DNA from 2 places in the Nitrospirillum bahiense genome. Region 2 is predicted to be linked to the other one. Evidence: riboswitches for the same ligand, from Rfam matches in the RefSeq annotation. Region 2 holds a riboswitch; the other holds the start of a gene.
What was found. A riboswitch is a leader RNA that binds a small molecule or an ion and turns the genes downstream of it on or off. The one in region 2 is predicted to bind S-adenosylmethionine.
Positions count from the first base shown of each region.

Region 1 (7,698 bases), on a different contig from region 2:
CAAAATCTCCCTCGGGCCCGCCCGGGAGGCTCGCCAGAACCTGGTGGCGGCGTTCAAGGAGCGGGTGGAGCGCAACCGGGCGGAACTCGCCCAGGCGAAACGGGATGCGGAGGCGCTGGCAGACCACCTGAATTCCACCCTGCTGACCATGGCGGGGGCGGGCTTGACCTTGGCCTTTGGCCTGACTGCCGTCATCGTGCTGTTCCTGACCGTCCGGCCCATCAACCGCGTCACGGCCGCCATGGGGGCGATCGCCGATGGCCGACTGGAGACGGAGGTAACGGGCGCGGAGCGCCGGGACGAGGTGGGTGCGCTGGCCAAGGCCCTGCTGGTCTTTAAGGACAACGCCCTGGCCGTCCGCCGGCTGGAGGCCGAGCAGACCGCGGCCAAGACCCGCGCCGAGGCGGAGAAGCGCCAGGCCATGGAACGCCTGGCCGGCGATTTCGAGCGCACCGTCATGGGCGTGGTCAACGGCGTCACCACCTCTTCCTCCGAGATGCAGCAGGCCGCCCAGAGCCTGTCCGCCACCGCCGAGCAGACCACCCGCCAGGTAACCTCCGCCGCCAGCGCGGTGGAAGAAGCCTCGCAAAGCGTGCACACCGTGGCCGCCGCCGCCGAGCAGCTGACCGCCTCCATCAACGAGATCGGCCAGCAGGTCACCCGCTCCACCGCCATCGCCGGCGAAGCGGTCGAGGAAGCCAGCCGCACCCAGGCCAAGGTCGAGTTCCTGGTCCAGGCTGCCAACCGCATCGGCGAGGTCATGACCCTGATCTCCACCATCGCCGGCCAGACCAACCTGCTGGCCCTGAACGCCACCATCGAGGCCGCCCGGGCGGGTGACGCCGGCAAGGGCTTCGCCGTCGTGGCGTCGGAGGTCAAAAGCCTGGCCAACCAGACCGCCAAGGCGACCGAGGAAATCTCCGCCCAGATTTCCGCCATCCAGTCCGCCACCGGCGACGCCGCCACCTCCATCACCAGCATCACCAGCACCATCGTCCGCATCAACGAGATCGCCAGCACCATCGCCTCGGCAGTGGAGGAACAGGGTGCGGCCACGCGGGAGATCGCCAGCAACGTCCAGCAGGCCGCCGTGGGCACCACGGAGATCGCCTCCAACATCTCCGGCGTCACCGAGGCCGCAACCCACACCGGCGGCGCCGCGACGCAGATGCTGGGCACCGCCGAACGCCTGTCCACCGACGCTGGCGCCCTGCGCGCCCAGGTGGACGGCTTCCTGTCGGTACTGCGCGCCGCTTGACGGCGGCACGCCCGAAACCAGTTCGCGTGGGGAGAGCCGGCCATCGCCGGCCCTTTTCCTGTGCGCTGAGGGCTGGTCCGGTCAGGGCTGGTTGGCGCTGCCCAGATTGCTGACGGCCATGTCCAGCTCGCCCAGGTCGACGGCCGCCATCTCGACCACGACATAGGAAGCGGGCGGGAAACGGGCCATCAGCTTGTTGCGGAAGTCGCGGGGACCGGCGGCGTAGCCGTGGACGACCCGTGCGCCGCTCTTGCCACCGCCCAGGCCCGTCACCAGACTGATCCGCGCCTCGAACAGGGTGTCGCCCTGCGACCAGGCCTGGGAGAACAGGTTCAGGTGGCGCGGGATGACCTGTTGCAGCGTGCCGCGCCGGGCCTCGACATCGCGGGCGCGGACGGATATCTCCTCCAGCTCCCCATCCAGGTCCTGCAGCGCGGTGCGCAATTCCCCTTCCTGCAGGCGGGCCTGCCGCAGGCTGGCGGCCGCCTTGTTGCGCTCCTCCACCGCGGCGCTGACGCGCCGCTCGGTCTTGCGCACCTCGGTGATCAGCCGCTTCAGCGACCAGGCCATGATGGCACCGCCCACCGCCAAGGCGCAGACGTGGCCGGGGCTGGGGTTGGCGTAGGCTTCCGCCAGGGCGTCGGACAGCATCATGGGATAGTGTTCCTCAAGGGGTCGCCTCAGCTCGGTCGCACAACGCCGCGCTGCGCGCCGGGAGCGCCCGAGCCCTGGACCTGCCGCACGTTGGTGACGCTGTAGCCGTCGGCCAGGGCGAATTCCTGCTGCAGGGCGGTGCGGGCCTCCATCTCCGTGCGGGCCCAGACGCGGGCACGGTGCAGGTGACGCCACAGCGGGCAAATCGATTCCATGCCCGCGACCACGCCGTTGGTCAGCGCGCTGTTGCTGATGTCGGCGGAATAGAGCGCCAGGCCGCTGGCCGAGGGCCCGCCCAGATCGTGCCAGACCTCCACCCGCCGCCGCTCGAACTCCTCACATTCCTTCTCCAGGCGTTGGAGGTTGCTGGTCTCGCGAAAGCGCAGGGCGATGCGCGCATCGCGCACCCGGGCGGTATCCCGGTTGGCTGCCGCCACCTTTTCCGCCGTGCGCCGGATCTGGTCGATTTCCTTTTTCACCTTGGCGTGGCGGGCAATCATCTCATAGACGTCGTTGATGACCAGGCGCAGCAGTTCCAGCAGCACCACCCCCGCCAGGATGGCGCCCACGATGGCTATGATCACCAGATCCGGTTTCTCGATGTGCACCAGGGCCTCGGATGTCGGGGAATGAGCGGTCGCGCTATCGTATGGAAGTCCACTTCAAGGTTGTACGGTCAATTAGCCGTTAACGGGCCCTAAATCCGAAATTTTAAATAAAATCTTCCGTATAGGACCCGTCACACTTTGTCAGAAGCAACCTACGCGGCGGCCGCGTGGGCCACGTCGCGGATGTCGGCCACCAGCTGGTCCACCCGCTCCGGCTGGGTATCCCAGGCGAACATGAAGCGGGCGCCGCCGCCGATGAAGGTGTAGAAGCGCCAGCCGCGCGCCCGCAGGCCCTCCAGCACCGCCGCCGGGGCTGTCAGGAACACGGCGTTGGCCTGCACCGGGAACAGGGGCGCCACGCCCGGCACCCCCGCCAGGCCCGCCACCAGACGCTGGGCCCCCGCGTTGGCATGGGCGGCGTTGCGCAGCCAGGCGCCATTTTCCAGCATGCGCACCCACGGGGCGGACAGGAAGCGCATCTTGGACGCCAACTGGCCCGCCTGCTTGCAGCGGTAATCGAAATCCTCCGCCAGGGCCCTGTCGAAGAAGAGGATGGCCTCACCCACCGCCATGCCGTTCTTGGTGCCGCCGAAGCACAGCACGTCCACCCCGGACTTCCAGGTCATCTCCGCCGGGGAACAGCCCAGGCTGGCGCAAGCGTTGGCGAAGCGGGCGCCATCCATGTGCAGGCGCAGGCCCAGGTCACGGCAGACGGCGGAGATGGCGCGGATCTCATCCAGGCTGTAGACCTGCCCAGTCTCCGTCGGTTGGGTGATGGTGACGGCGCGGGGCTTGGGGAAATGAATGTCCGACCGGCCGGTGGCCAGCGCCCGGATGGCATCCGGCGTCAGCTTGCCATCCGCAGTCTGCGCGACCAGCAGCTTGGATCCGTTGGAGAAGAACTCCGGCGCCCCGCACTCATCCGTCTCCACATGGGCGGAGGCCGAACAGATGACGCTGTGGTAGGACTGGCACAGCGAGGCCAGGGCCAGCGAGTTGGCGGCCGTGCCGTTGAAGGCGAAGAACACGTCGCAGGGGGTGCCGAACAGCTGGCGGAAGGCGTCGGCGGCCTTCGCCGTCCACACATCCTCGCCATAGGCGGCGGCGTGCCCGCTGTTGGCCTCCGCCATGGCGGCCCAGGCCTCCGGACAGACACCGGAATAATTGTCGCTCGCGAACTGCTGGGCGGCGAATTGGGCGGGTAGCGTATCGGTGGTCATGGGGAACGCAGCCTTCATGGTCTCAAGTCTCGACCAAGAGCGAAACGGACTCACGTGGCTGCTTCCCGTTCATTGCCGGATCGGCCACATCCTTCCCCTCTGGGGGAAGCGCCACCTTGCCGGGTACAGCAGGTTGGCGTTGAGCGTCAGCTCAACTCTTGATGCACGGGGCAGAGGGATAACCGCTGGCGGCGGCGGACGCAAGCCCCCTGAGGCGGCTGCAGTGGCATGGGTGATCTTCGGCGCCGGATGATCGCCCAGCGGGACCTGCGGCCCGCGCGGCCTCAGCCGCCGGCGACCGGAGCGGGGGTCAGGCCCATGCCGCGTGGCATGCCCTGCATCGCGGCGGGCGGGCGCACCGGCAGGGGCTTGGGCCCGGCGAGAGCCGGCGATTCCGCCGCCGCGCCATCCCCCGCCACATCGCCTCCCACCAAGTCACCAAGGGGCTCATCCTCCGCCGGCGGTTCCACCGGCGCGACGCCGGCGCCGTCAAGGGCGGGCCCCTCGTCACCCAGCGAGATGGGCAGCACGCTGCTGATGATATAGCCACCCTCATTGGCCAGGCGGTTGGTGACCAGCGCGCGGAAATCGGCCTCGGTGGGGGCGTAGCCGTGCACCACCCCGGCCTCGGCCATGCCGCCCGCGGTGCGGCCCCCATGGCCGCCGACATGGCGGGGCGCCACCACGTTGCGCAGGTGCGCCTCATACAGGTGGTCGCCCTGCGCCCACTCCAAGGAAACCAGGTTCAGCGGCCGGGGCGTGGCCTGGCGCAGCACCGCCATGCGGTTCTGCACCTCCTCCGTCCGGCGCGCGATCTCGCGCAGCGCCTCCTCCCCCTCCTCCAGGGCCTGGAGCAGTTGCTCTTCCTGCTGGCGGGCGACCCGCAAGTCGGCGGCGGCTTCGTTCTTCTCATCCACCGTGGCGGCGATGCGCCGCTCCGTTTCCCGGATCTTGAACAGGATGCGGCGGACGGAGAAGGCCAGGAAGGCCCCGCCGATGGCCAGGATGATGAAGACCATGAAGTTGAGGTTGCTGTAGCCGCCCGTCATCAGCGCACCATGCGCCGGTGCGGTCGCACCAGGCGGGACTGCGCCGCCGACCGGCCGGCGGCCGCCGCCTCCGCCACCGCCTTGAAGCCTTGGGCGGCGCGCAGATTGTTGACGGTGAAGCCATCCTTGGGACTGAAGGCCAGCAGAAGGCGGGAACGGGCCTGCCGCTCATTCCCCGCCCATACCCGGACGCGGTGGGTGTAGCGCCAGATGGGACAGATCTCCTCCATCCCTGCCGCCGCCCGTTCCATCAGGCTGCGGCAATTCAGATCCGCCAGATAGAGCTGGTCGTCCAGGGTGGCGTCACCCACCTCATGCCACACCTCCACCCGCCGCCGCTCCAGCTCCTCGCGCTCCTGCTCCATGCGGTGCAGGATGGTGTTGAGGCGGAAGCGCTCGGCGTTGCGCCGGTCGCGCAGGGCGGCGTTGGCCCGGTTGGTCGCCCACAGGTTTTCCGTGGTACGGCGGGTCTGCTGGATCTCGTATTTGATGCGACGGTATTTCGCCGCCCATTCGTAGATGTCCACGATTACTAGGCGCAGCACTTCCAGCAGCGCGATGGCGGCCACAACGGCGCCCGCGACCGACAACACCACCAGATCCGACTGCACGACCTGCACGGGGACCTACCCTGACTTACCTCTCCCGCTCATGTCCGAACGATACAGCCTAAGGCCGTAGGCGGCCTGCCCAAAATACCCGTCTAAGTCATCAGGACAGGCCCCCTGCCCAACCGGGGAGGGCGGATGATTCGGGTCACCGCCGGCGCCCGCAGGATGCCCCATCGCCCCCCTGGACGAAGGGGGGTTGGCGTCGTGCGGCCCCCTCCCCTATCCTGGCCGCCAACCATAATTCCAACGGAAACCCACCCCATGGACAGCCGCCTCGACACGGCCACGCCCCACGCCATCCACCTTCGCGATTACGCCCCGCCGGCGTGGCTGATCGACACGGTGGACCTGCATGTCGATTTGCGGGAAGAGGCGGCCACCATCCGCTCCACCCTGTCCGTGCGGCGCAATCCGGCCTCGGGGCCGGCCTCGGGGCCGGCCTCGGGGAACGCCGCCGCCGCGCTGGACCTGGACGGCCAGGAACTGGAACTGCTGGCGGTGCGCGTGGACAACCGCCTGCTGGGACCCGACGATTACACCCTGACGCCCGAACGGCTGACCCTGGCCGGCCTCGCCGACCACGCCACGGTGGAAATCACCACCCGCACCCGGCCGCAGGACAACACGGCGCTGGAGGGGCTGTACAAGTCATCCGGCAACTACTGCACCCAGTGCGAGGCAGAAGGCTTCCGCAAGATCACCTATTTCCTGGACCGCCCGGACGTGATGGCGCGCTACACCACCACCATCGAGGCGGAGCGGGCGCGCTATCCCGTGTTGCTGTCCAACGGCAACCTGACGGCCAGCGGCGACAGCGCGACCGAGGCCGGGCGCCATTGGGCGCGGTGGGAGGATCCCTGGCCCAAGCCCTGCTACCTGTTCGCGCTGGTGGCCGGCACGCTGGTGCACATCGAGGACCGCTTCACCACCCGCTCCGGCCGCGAGGTGGCGCTGCGCATCTATGTCGAGCCGGGGAATGAGGCCAAGTGCGGCCATGCCATGGAGTCCCTGAAGAAATCCATGAAATGGGATGAGGACGTCTATGGCCTGGAGTACGACCTGGACATCTTCAACATCGTCGCCGTGTCCGACTTCAACATGGGGGCGATGGAGAACAAGAGCCTGAACGTCTTCAACACCAAGTACATCCTGGCCCAGCCGGAGACAGCCACCGACACCGACTTCCTCGGCATCGAGACGGTGGTGGCCCATGAGTACTTCCATAACTGGACGGGCAACCGCGTCACCTGCCGCGACTGGTTCCAGCTGAGCCTGAAGGAGGGCCTGACCGTCTTCCGCGACCAGGAATTCTCCGCCGACATGAACTCCGCGCCCGTGAAGCGCATCCAGGACGTGCAGCGCCTGCGCCAGGTGCAGTTCAACGAGGACGCCGGCCCCACCGCTCATTCCGTGCGGCCGGAGAGCTATATCGAGATCAGCAATTTCTACACGCCCACCGTCTATGAGAAGGGGGCGGAGGTGCTGCGCATGTACCGCACCCTGCTGGGCCACGCGGGATATCGCAAGGGTATCGACCTGTACTTCGCCCGCCATGACGGCCAGGCGGTGACGACGGACGACTTCCTGGCCGCCATGGTGGAGGCCAACGGCCAAAAGCCCACCGACCCGCTGTGGGCGCAGTTCCAGCGCTGGTATTCCCAGGCCGGCACGCCGGTGGTGTCGGGCGAGGGCCGGCACGATGCCGCCGCCGGCACCTACACACTGACCTTGCGCCAGGCGGTGCCGGCCACGCCGGGCCAGCCGGACAAGCTTCCCCAGGTCATCCCCGTGGCCCTGGGCCTGGTGGGCCCGGACGGCAAGGATATGCCCCTCACCCTCCAGGGCGAAACCGAAACCGGCGCCACCACCCGCACCCTGGCCCTGACGGAGGCAGAGCAAAGCTTCACCTTCACCGGCGTCCCGCAGGCGCCCGTGCCCTCCCTGCTGCGCGGCTTCTCCGCCCCGGTGCGGCTGGACCTCAAGCAGGATGACGCCGCACTGACCTTCCTGATGGCGCACGACAGCGACGCCTTCAACCGGTGGGAGGCGGGGCAGACCCTGGCCACCCGCCTGATCCTGGCCGACGTCGATGCCCGGGCCAGCGGCGCCGAAGCCGCCGTGCCCCGGGCCTACATCGACGCCACCGCCCAGACCCTGGCGCGGGCGGGGGAGGACCGGGCGTTCGCCGCCTTGGCGCTGGCCCTGCCCACGGAGGGTTATCTGGGCCAGCAGCGCGCCACCGTGGACGTGGACGGCATCCACGCCGCCCGCCTGGCCTTGCGCCGCACCCTGGCGCGC
Region 1 covers NZ_VITO01000012.1:134,182-141,879, reverse strand. Annotated here, with positions in the region: gene FBZ88_RS18130 (methyl-accepting chemotaxis protein) at 1-1,258, shown strand, start outside; gene FBZ88_RS18125 (hypothetical protein) at 1,340-1,912, opposite strand; gene FBZ88_RS18120 (hypothetical protein) at 1,939-2,520, opposite strand; gene FBZ88_RS18115 (threonine aldolase family protein) at 2,673-3,740, opposite strand; SAM-I-IV-variant riboswitch at 3,799-3,910, opposite strand; gene FBZ88_RS18110 (hypothetical protein) at 4,025-4,789, opposite strand; gene FBZ88_RS18105 (hypothetical protein) at 4,789-5,409, opposite strand; gene pepN (aminopeptidase N) at 5,662-7,698, shown strand, end outside.
Region 1: it holds a riboswitch for S-adenosylmethionine, as region 2 does, so the genes downstream of both, FBZ88_RS18115 (threonine aldolase family protein) here and metZ (O-succinylhomoserine sulfhydrylase) in region 2, are expected to answer to the same signal.

Region 2 (7,698 bases):
GGATATGCCGATCCGGCATGGTGAGCGCTCCCTTATGTTGCGCCGCGATAGTGCGCTGCAACATTATGGGAAACGCTTCGTCGCGTCCATAAAGTAAGTGGGAACCGGCCCTCGATCCAAAGTCTAAGCAACGCTAACGGGACCGGGCCCACGTCGCCACGCAGGTGGGCGGCCCACTCGGGGTGCCCACCTGGGAGTAGCGCCTCAGCCGGCGGCGGCGGCCAGACCGGCGGCCAGATCGTCGCGCAGGTCGTCCGCGTCCTCCAGCCCCACGGAGAAACGCAGGGTGCCGGGGCTGATGCCCACCTTGGCCTTTTCCTCATCGGTCAGGCGCTGGTGGGTGGTGGTGGCGTTGTGGGTGATCAGGCTCTTGGCGTCGCCCAGGTTGTTGGAGATCTTGATGATCTTCAGCGCGTTCAACAGGCGGAACGCCGCCGCCTTACCGCCCTTGACGTCGAAGGTGACCAGGGTGCCACCGGCTTTCATCTGGCGCATGGCCAGTTCATGCTGCGGGTGGCTGGGCAAGCCGGGGTACAGCACCGTCTCCACCGCCGGGTGGCTTTCCAGGAATTGGGCCAGCGCCAGGGCGGAAGCCGCCTGGGCATTGACGCGCAGTTCCAGCGTCTCCAGGCCCTTCAGCAGCACCCAGGCGTTGAAGGGGCTCATGGACGGGCCGGTGTGGCGCAGGACGGGGGAGATCAGGGCCGCCACCTCGTCATCGCACAGCACGGCACCGCCCAGGCAGCGGCCCTGGCCATCGATATGCTTGGTGGCGGAATAGACGACCACGTCGGCGCCCATGTCCTTGGGGCGCTGCAGCACCGGGGTGGCGAAGACGTTGTCGACCACCACGCGGGCGCCGGCCTTGTGCGCCAGGTCGGCCACGGCCGCCACGTCCACCACCTGCATGGTGGGGTTGCTGGGGCTTTCCAGGAAGACGACGGTGGCTGGGGTGGACAGCGCTTCCTCCCACTGCTTCAGGTCGGTGCCCTCCACCAAGGTGCACTGGATACCGTAGCGCGGCGCCAGATCCTTGATGATGTAGAGACAGGAGCCGAACAGCGCGTGCGGCGCCACCACCCGGTCGCCGGCCTTCAGCAGGCCCATGACCGCCAGATTGACGGCGGCCATGCCGCTGGCCGTGGCGATACAACGGGCGAAGCCCTCATAGCCGGCCAGCCGTTCCTCCAGCATGGCCACGGTGGGGTTGCGGAAGCGGGAATAGACGAAGCGCGAGCCGTCGTTGACGAAGGCGGCCTCGGCCTCCTCGGCACTGCCGTAGATGAAGCCCGAGGTGAGGAACAGCGCTTCGGAGGTTTCCTCGAAGCCGCTGCGGCGGGTGCCGCCGTGCACCAGCTGGGTGCGGGGGCGCAAGGTGGCCGGGGAACTGGGATTGTCAGGCGTCTGGCCCATGGCCGTCACTCCGATAAGGCAACCGCGACCGGCAAAGGGCGGCAGCGTGGTCGGTGTACCTTATGTACGGCCCGACCTTTTAGCAGCTTGTTTAACGTGGTCTGCAAGCCGGTCAGCAAATCACCACGGACTCTGGTTGTAGGCCGGCCCGCGGGGAAGCGTCAACGGCCACCTTGTCATCGCGACAATGCAGCCAGTTCCTGCTCAGCGAAGGCCTTCAAGATGGGTAGATCCACCTGGAGCGTTTTCCAGACCAGCGACGCCGCCACTTCTTCATAATCATGACGATAGATGTTTCCAGCCCCGGCTATCTGTTTCCACGGGATTTCCGGATGACTAGCCTTCATGCCTTCTGGCAGGCGCCGGGAAGCCTCAGAGATGATCTCCAAGCAACGGATCACGGCGTAGACCGTTTGCACATCATCCGCAAAGGCGTGATAGGGGCGGCCAGCGACGAACTGCTCGGCCAAGGCAATACGTCCCAGGATGTCCTCGAGCCACCGCGCGGAATCGCCCGCCTTAAAAGACATGAACGGCATCCCCTTCGGCCAAGGGTCGAACGAAGGATTTCAGCGCTCTCCGGTTGACCACGTCCACCGGCACGGGGAACAACCCCTCGATGGCCTGCTTGATACCGACATAATCGAAGATGCCGATCTGTGCATCGGGATCCAGGTCCACCATAATGTCGATGTCGCTGTCCGGGCCGTTATCGCCTCGGGCAACGGAGCCAAACAGGGTTGCGTGCAGAACTCCACGACGCCGAAGATCGGACTCGTGCGCACGCAATACGGCGATGACATCATCCCGGTTCATTGGCTGATCCTATCCTAGACGGTGGTAGGCTGCCAGAAGAGCATCTTAGATTCGAAGTGCGGCAGGGTGATGACCTTGAGCCAAGCAGCCGGACGGCTCCTTGGTACCTGCGGCCATAATGCCCGGTTGCCGGCCGGCCGCTTCCGTGCTAGTCCCGCGCGCGTCAGTCCGCGTCGGCGGAATAGCTGATTTGCTTTTACCGGGAGTCCCAGACCTATGTCCGATGAGACCAGCCTGAACGGCGCCGCCCCCAATGGGAGCACCGACGGCGGCAATGGCGCCACCGCCACTGAAGGCGCCGGCATGCTGCCGCTGGTGGTCAATGCCCAGTACGTCCGGGATCTGTCGTTCGAGAACCCGAACGCCCCGGCCAGCCTGATGAACGCCCAGCAGCCCAAGGTCGACCTGCAGGTCGACGTGCAGGCCCGCAACGTGGCGGAGAACGTGCACGAGGTGGCGCTGAACATCCGTGCCGAGGCCAGCCACGAGGGCCGCACCGCCTTCATCGTCGAGCTGTCGTACGCCGGCATCTTCTCCATGCCGCCCATGCCGCTGGACCAGACCCGCGCCGTGCTGCTGATCGAGGCGCCGCGCCTGCTGTTCCCCTTCGCCCGTTCCATCGTGTCGGATGCCGTTCGCGATGGCGGCTTCCCGCCGCTGATGCTGCAGCCCCTGGACTTCGTGGACCTCTATCGCCGCCAGGTGCTGGCGTCGGAGAAGCCGGAAGACATGGCCCAGGCCTGATCCACGGCCAGCCACTGATCAGGAGAGCCGCCCGGCGCCCCACGGCCCGGGCGGTTTTCTTTTGGGCTTTCAGCCGCGCGCCGCGCGAATAAGCGCGTCCACCGTCACGGCGTCGGCGCCGGCGGGTACGGCCGCCAGGGGCAGGCCGTGAGCGCCCAGGCTGGACAGGGTTTCAGCCGTGCCGGCCACCACATCCCAATCGCTGGTGCTGGCCTTCAGCGCGCCCTGCGCCTCGCGCGCCGTGGCGGCCAGCGTCACCTCCAGCCCCAGGGTTTCCAAGGCGCCGGCCAGACGGGCCAGCGCGCCACCCACCAGCAGAACCCGGAGGGTGGAGACGGGGCGCTTGCGTGGCACCCTGGCCACCAGCTGCCGCGCCTCTTCCGCTGCGGCCAGGATACGGGCGGCGAAGTCCTGTTCCTGCCCGCCGGCGGGCAGATCCGCCGCCAGCAGGGTGGAATAGCCGTGAATGGCCGTCAGCAGGTTGTTGAGGTCATGCAGGAAGGTGGCGGGAACCAGCCGGCCCTCGGCATCCCCCTTGCCGTCAGCTGGCAATACCCATCTCCACCGCGCGCATCACCGCCTGGGTGCGGTTCTTGGCCCCCAGCTTGCGGCAGATGCCCCGCACGTGCAGCTTCACCGTCACTTCTTCCAGTTCCAGCGAGCGCGCGATTTCTTTGTTGGAGCGGCCCTGCAGAAGATAGTCCAGCACCTCGCGCTCACGCCGGGTGAAGCTGGCGCCGTCGGCCGTGTCGGCGGTGTTGACATCGGCCGGGATGAACCGCTCACCCGCCAGCATGGTCTGGATGGCGGACAGCAATTCCGTGGCGCTCAGGGTCTTGGGCAGGAAGCCGACGGCGCCCCGGGTAAAGGCGCCCCGGATCTCATCCGGCCGGGCCAAGCCCGACATCAGCGCCACCTTCAGCAGGGGGAACTCGGTACGCACGCGCTGCAGGCCGTCCAGTCCGTTCATCCCCGGCATGCGCAGATCCAGGATCAGCAGGTCGATGGCCTTGTCCTGCCGCAGGGCGACGACGGCCTCATCCACGCTGGCGGCCCCTACGACGACCGCGCCCGGCGCCTGTCTTTCGATGTGGGACGACAACGCGTCGCGCACCAGACCATGGTCATCGGCAATCAGTAAGCGCATGTGAGACGACCCCCGCGGTTGCTCTATCCAAAAGGATAGACCAATAACCCCTGCTATTTGAACCTTTTTTCAGCGTTGGCAAGGGTTGCGCAAGCAGAAATTTCTTATCGAACGTAATGGAATGTGACTAGTTCTCAATTAAGCCGATGAAACCACGGAAAACCGTGGATCTTGGTTAATTCGCGGTTCATTTTCAAAACAGTGTTTTTACTGACAATAAAAAGGGCGCCACCGCACAGCAATGGCGCCCTTGATATCGATACTGGAATTCTTCTTACTGGTTCATGCTCTCGAAGAATTCGGAATTCTGCTTGCTCTGCTTGAGCTTGTCGATGAGGAATTCCACCGCATCGGTGGCCCCCATCGGGTTCAAGATACGGCGTAGGATCCACATCTTGGCCATGGTGCCCTTTTCCACCAGCAGCTCTTCCTTGCGAGTGCCCGACTTCTGGATGTCGATGGCCGGGAAGACGCGCTTGTCCGACAGCTTGCGGTCAAGGACGATTTCCGAGTTGCCGGTACCCTTGAACTCTTCGAAGATGACCTCGTCCATGCGCGAGCCGGTGTCGATCAGCGCGGTGGCGATGATGGTCAGGCTGCCGCCTTCCTCGATGTTGCGGGCGGCGCCGAAGAAGCGCTTGGGCCGCTGCAAGGCGTTGGCGTCCACACCGCCGGTCAGCACCTTGCCGGAAGACGGCACCACCGTGTTGTAGGCGCGGGCCAGGCGGGTGATGCTGTCCAGCAGGATGACGACGTCGCGCTTGTGCTCCACCAAGCGCTTGGCCTTCTCCAGCACCATCTCCGTCACCTGGACGTGGCGGGTCGCCGGCTCGTCGAAGGTGGAGCTGATGACCTCGCCCCGGACGGAGCGGGCCATGTCGGTCACTTCTTCCGGACGCTCATCGATCAGCAGGACGATGAGGTAGACCTCGGGATGGTTGGTGGCGATGGAGTGTGCGATGTTCTGCAACATCACCGTCTTGCCGGTACGGGGCGGCGCCACGATCAAGGCGCGCTGGCCCTTGCCCAGCGGGGCCACCAGGTCGATGACCCGGGTGGTCATGTCCTTCTTGTTGCGGACCGGATCCTCGATTTCCAGCTTCAGCCGCTCTTCCGGATAGAGCGGAGTGAGGTTGTCGAAGTTGATGCGGTGACGCACCTTGTCGGGGTGGTCGAAGTTGATCGAACCAACCTTCAGCAGGGCAAAATAGCGCTCACCATCCTTGGGTGAGCGGATCTGGCCTTCCACCGTGTCGCCGGTGCGCAGGCCGAAGCGGCGCACCTGGCTGGGGCTGACGTAGATGTCGTCGGGACCGGGCAGGTAGTTGCTCTCGGGCGAGCGCAGGAAACCGAATCCGTCCTGCAGAACCTCCAGCACGCCTTCGCCGAAGATCGGGACGTCGTTTTCGGCCAGCTGCTTCAGGATGGCGAACATCATGTCCTGCTTGCGCAGGGTGCCCGCGTTTTCGATCTGCAGCTCTTCCGCGAACGCCAGCAGCTCGGCGGGCGACTTGGCCTTTAACTCTTGGAGATTCATCTTCGTCCTGTCGAGAGCCCTGGGAGTGATGACGACGGCTTGGCCGCCGGCCCCAGACTCATGGAATAGGGTGTGTAGGGTGGAAGGATGGCATCACCAGGGAAAAAGAACGGCGACACCGGGAGGGGAAGTTCGGGGAAATTGGCCTCGCTGCGCCCATCCCGGGGAGGGGGGCGGGGATGCCTCACGAGTCAGGCGCCCGGATGACGGGGCGACTCGAGATCATCCCGACGTTACGGGCCTTGACCTGTTTCAGGATTAGTACAGGACCCGAGCCCAAGTCAAAGCAAAAAGACCCGGATGCCCCGGGCACATTCGATCTAGGACTAAATATCCCAGGTACACACTGGAACTTAAACGGGGTGCTAACAGGCCCGCACCCGTCATGGCCGGTTAGAACGGCCTGACGATGACCAGGATGACGATCAGGATCATCAGCAGGGTCGGCACCTCGTTGGCCATGCGGAAGAAGCGCGGGGATTTGGTGTTGCGATCCTCCGCGAACGCGCGGCGCCAGCGGGCCATGGCCATGTGCATGACGGTCATCAGCACCACCAGCGACAACTTCGCGTGCAGCCAGCCGGCCCCCTTCAGCAGTCCCGGATCCAAGGTGATCATGGCTAGGCCACAGGCCCAGGTCAGGATCATGGCCGGGTTCATGATGACGCGCAGCAGACGCCGCTCCATGACCTTGAAGGTCTCGGACTGGGCGGATCCGGCGGGCGCGTCGCAGTGGTAGACGAACAGCCGCGGCAGGTAGAAAAGCCCCGCCATCCAGGAAATGACGGCGATGACGTGGATGGCCTTGATCCAAAGGTACATGGGGATGCGCCCTGCCCTGTCTTTGAGGTCTTGGCGCCCCTTATGCCCCCGAGGCGGGCTGCGGGCAACCGGCTTTGCCGGCCGGGCAGAGGCGCAGGCCGGTGCCGCACATCACCGGCCCGCCGGCGGTGCGGATCAGCGCCTGGCGCACCAGGCCGGCCAAACCCAGGATGAAGGAGGGTTCCACGCCCACCGCCGGCACGCGCACAAAGTAGGGAACACCCACCTCCTTGGCCAGGTGGCGATACTCGTGCTCGATCTCCACCAGGGTTTCGGAGTGTTCGGAGACGAAGGCGATGGGAACCACCACCACCGGCACCCTGTCCTGGCCGGCGCGGCGGATCTCCTCATCCGTGGAGGGGCCGATCCACTTCATGGGGCCGACCCGGCTCTGGTAGCAGGAGACCCAATCAAGGTTCTCGATGCGCAGGGATTTCACCACCGCCTGGGCCGTGCGCTCGCACTGGAACTGATAAGGGTCGCCACCCTTCACCACCTTCTCCGGCAGGCCATGGGCGGAGAACAGGACGCGCGGCTTGCCGTGGGGGGCGGCCTCTTCCAGGCCGGCGCGGATCAGCTTGGCCATGGCGGCGACGAAGCCCGGCTCATCCGGATAGCAGCAGATGGAGCGTGAAGGCGCCTTCAGGCCCGCCGCCCTGGCGGCCCGCTGCCAATCCTTCAGGCTGGAGGCCGTGGTGGTGGTGGAGAATTGCGGGTAAAGGGGCAGCAGCACGACCTCATCCGGTTCCCAATCCTTCACGTCATGCGCCACAGCGTCGCTGAAGGGGTGCCAATAGCGCATGCTGACGAACACCCGCACGGTGCCCGCGTCCCACAACTGCTGCTCCAGCGCCTGGGCCTGGGCCTGGGTGTTGGGCAGCAGGGGCGAACCGCCACCCAGGGTCTGGTAAATGCCCTGGGCAACCTTGTCCCGCCGGCTGGAGATCAGGTGCGCCACCAACTGGCGGAAAGGGGCAGGCAGGCCAATGATGGCCGGATCCCGGAACAGGTTGTAGAGGAAGGGCCGCACCGCCTCCAGCCTGTCTGGCCCGCCGAGATTGAACAGGACGACGGCGATGCGGCGGGCGCGGGCGGCCTTGGGCGCCGCCTGGGTGTCGGGCGTGATCTCAGGAAGGGGCAGCGGGCTCATGGGGGCTCGGTAGCGGTCGGCGGGTCGTGTCGGCGCGGGCGGATACGGCCGCCCGCACGCCTTGGATCA
Region 2 covers NZ_VITO01000034.1:5,675-13,372, forward strand. Annotated here, with positions in the region: gene FBZ88_RS28955 (hypothetical protein) at 1-19, opposite strand, end outside; gene metZ (O-succinylhomoserine sulfhydrylase) at 205-1,413, opposite strand; SAM riboswitch at 1,473-1,550, opposite strand; gene FBZ88_RS28965 (HepT-like ribonuclease domain-containing protein) at 1,590-1,943, opposite strand; gene FBZ88_RS28970 (nucleotidyltransferase family protein) at 1,933-2,229, opposite strand; gene secB (protein-export chaperone SecB) at 2,446-2,973, shown strand; gene FBZ88_RS28980 (hypothetical protein) at 3,043-3,525, opposite strand; gene FBZ88_RS28985 (response regulator) at 3,515-4,120, opposite strand; gene rho (transcription termination factor Rho) at 4,395-5,657, opposite strand; gene hemJ (protoporphyrinogen oxidase HemJ) at 6,051-6,479, opposite strand; gene hemH (ferrochelatase) at 6,520-7,629, opposite strand.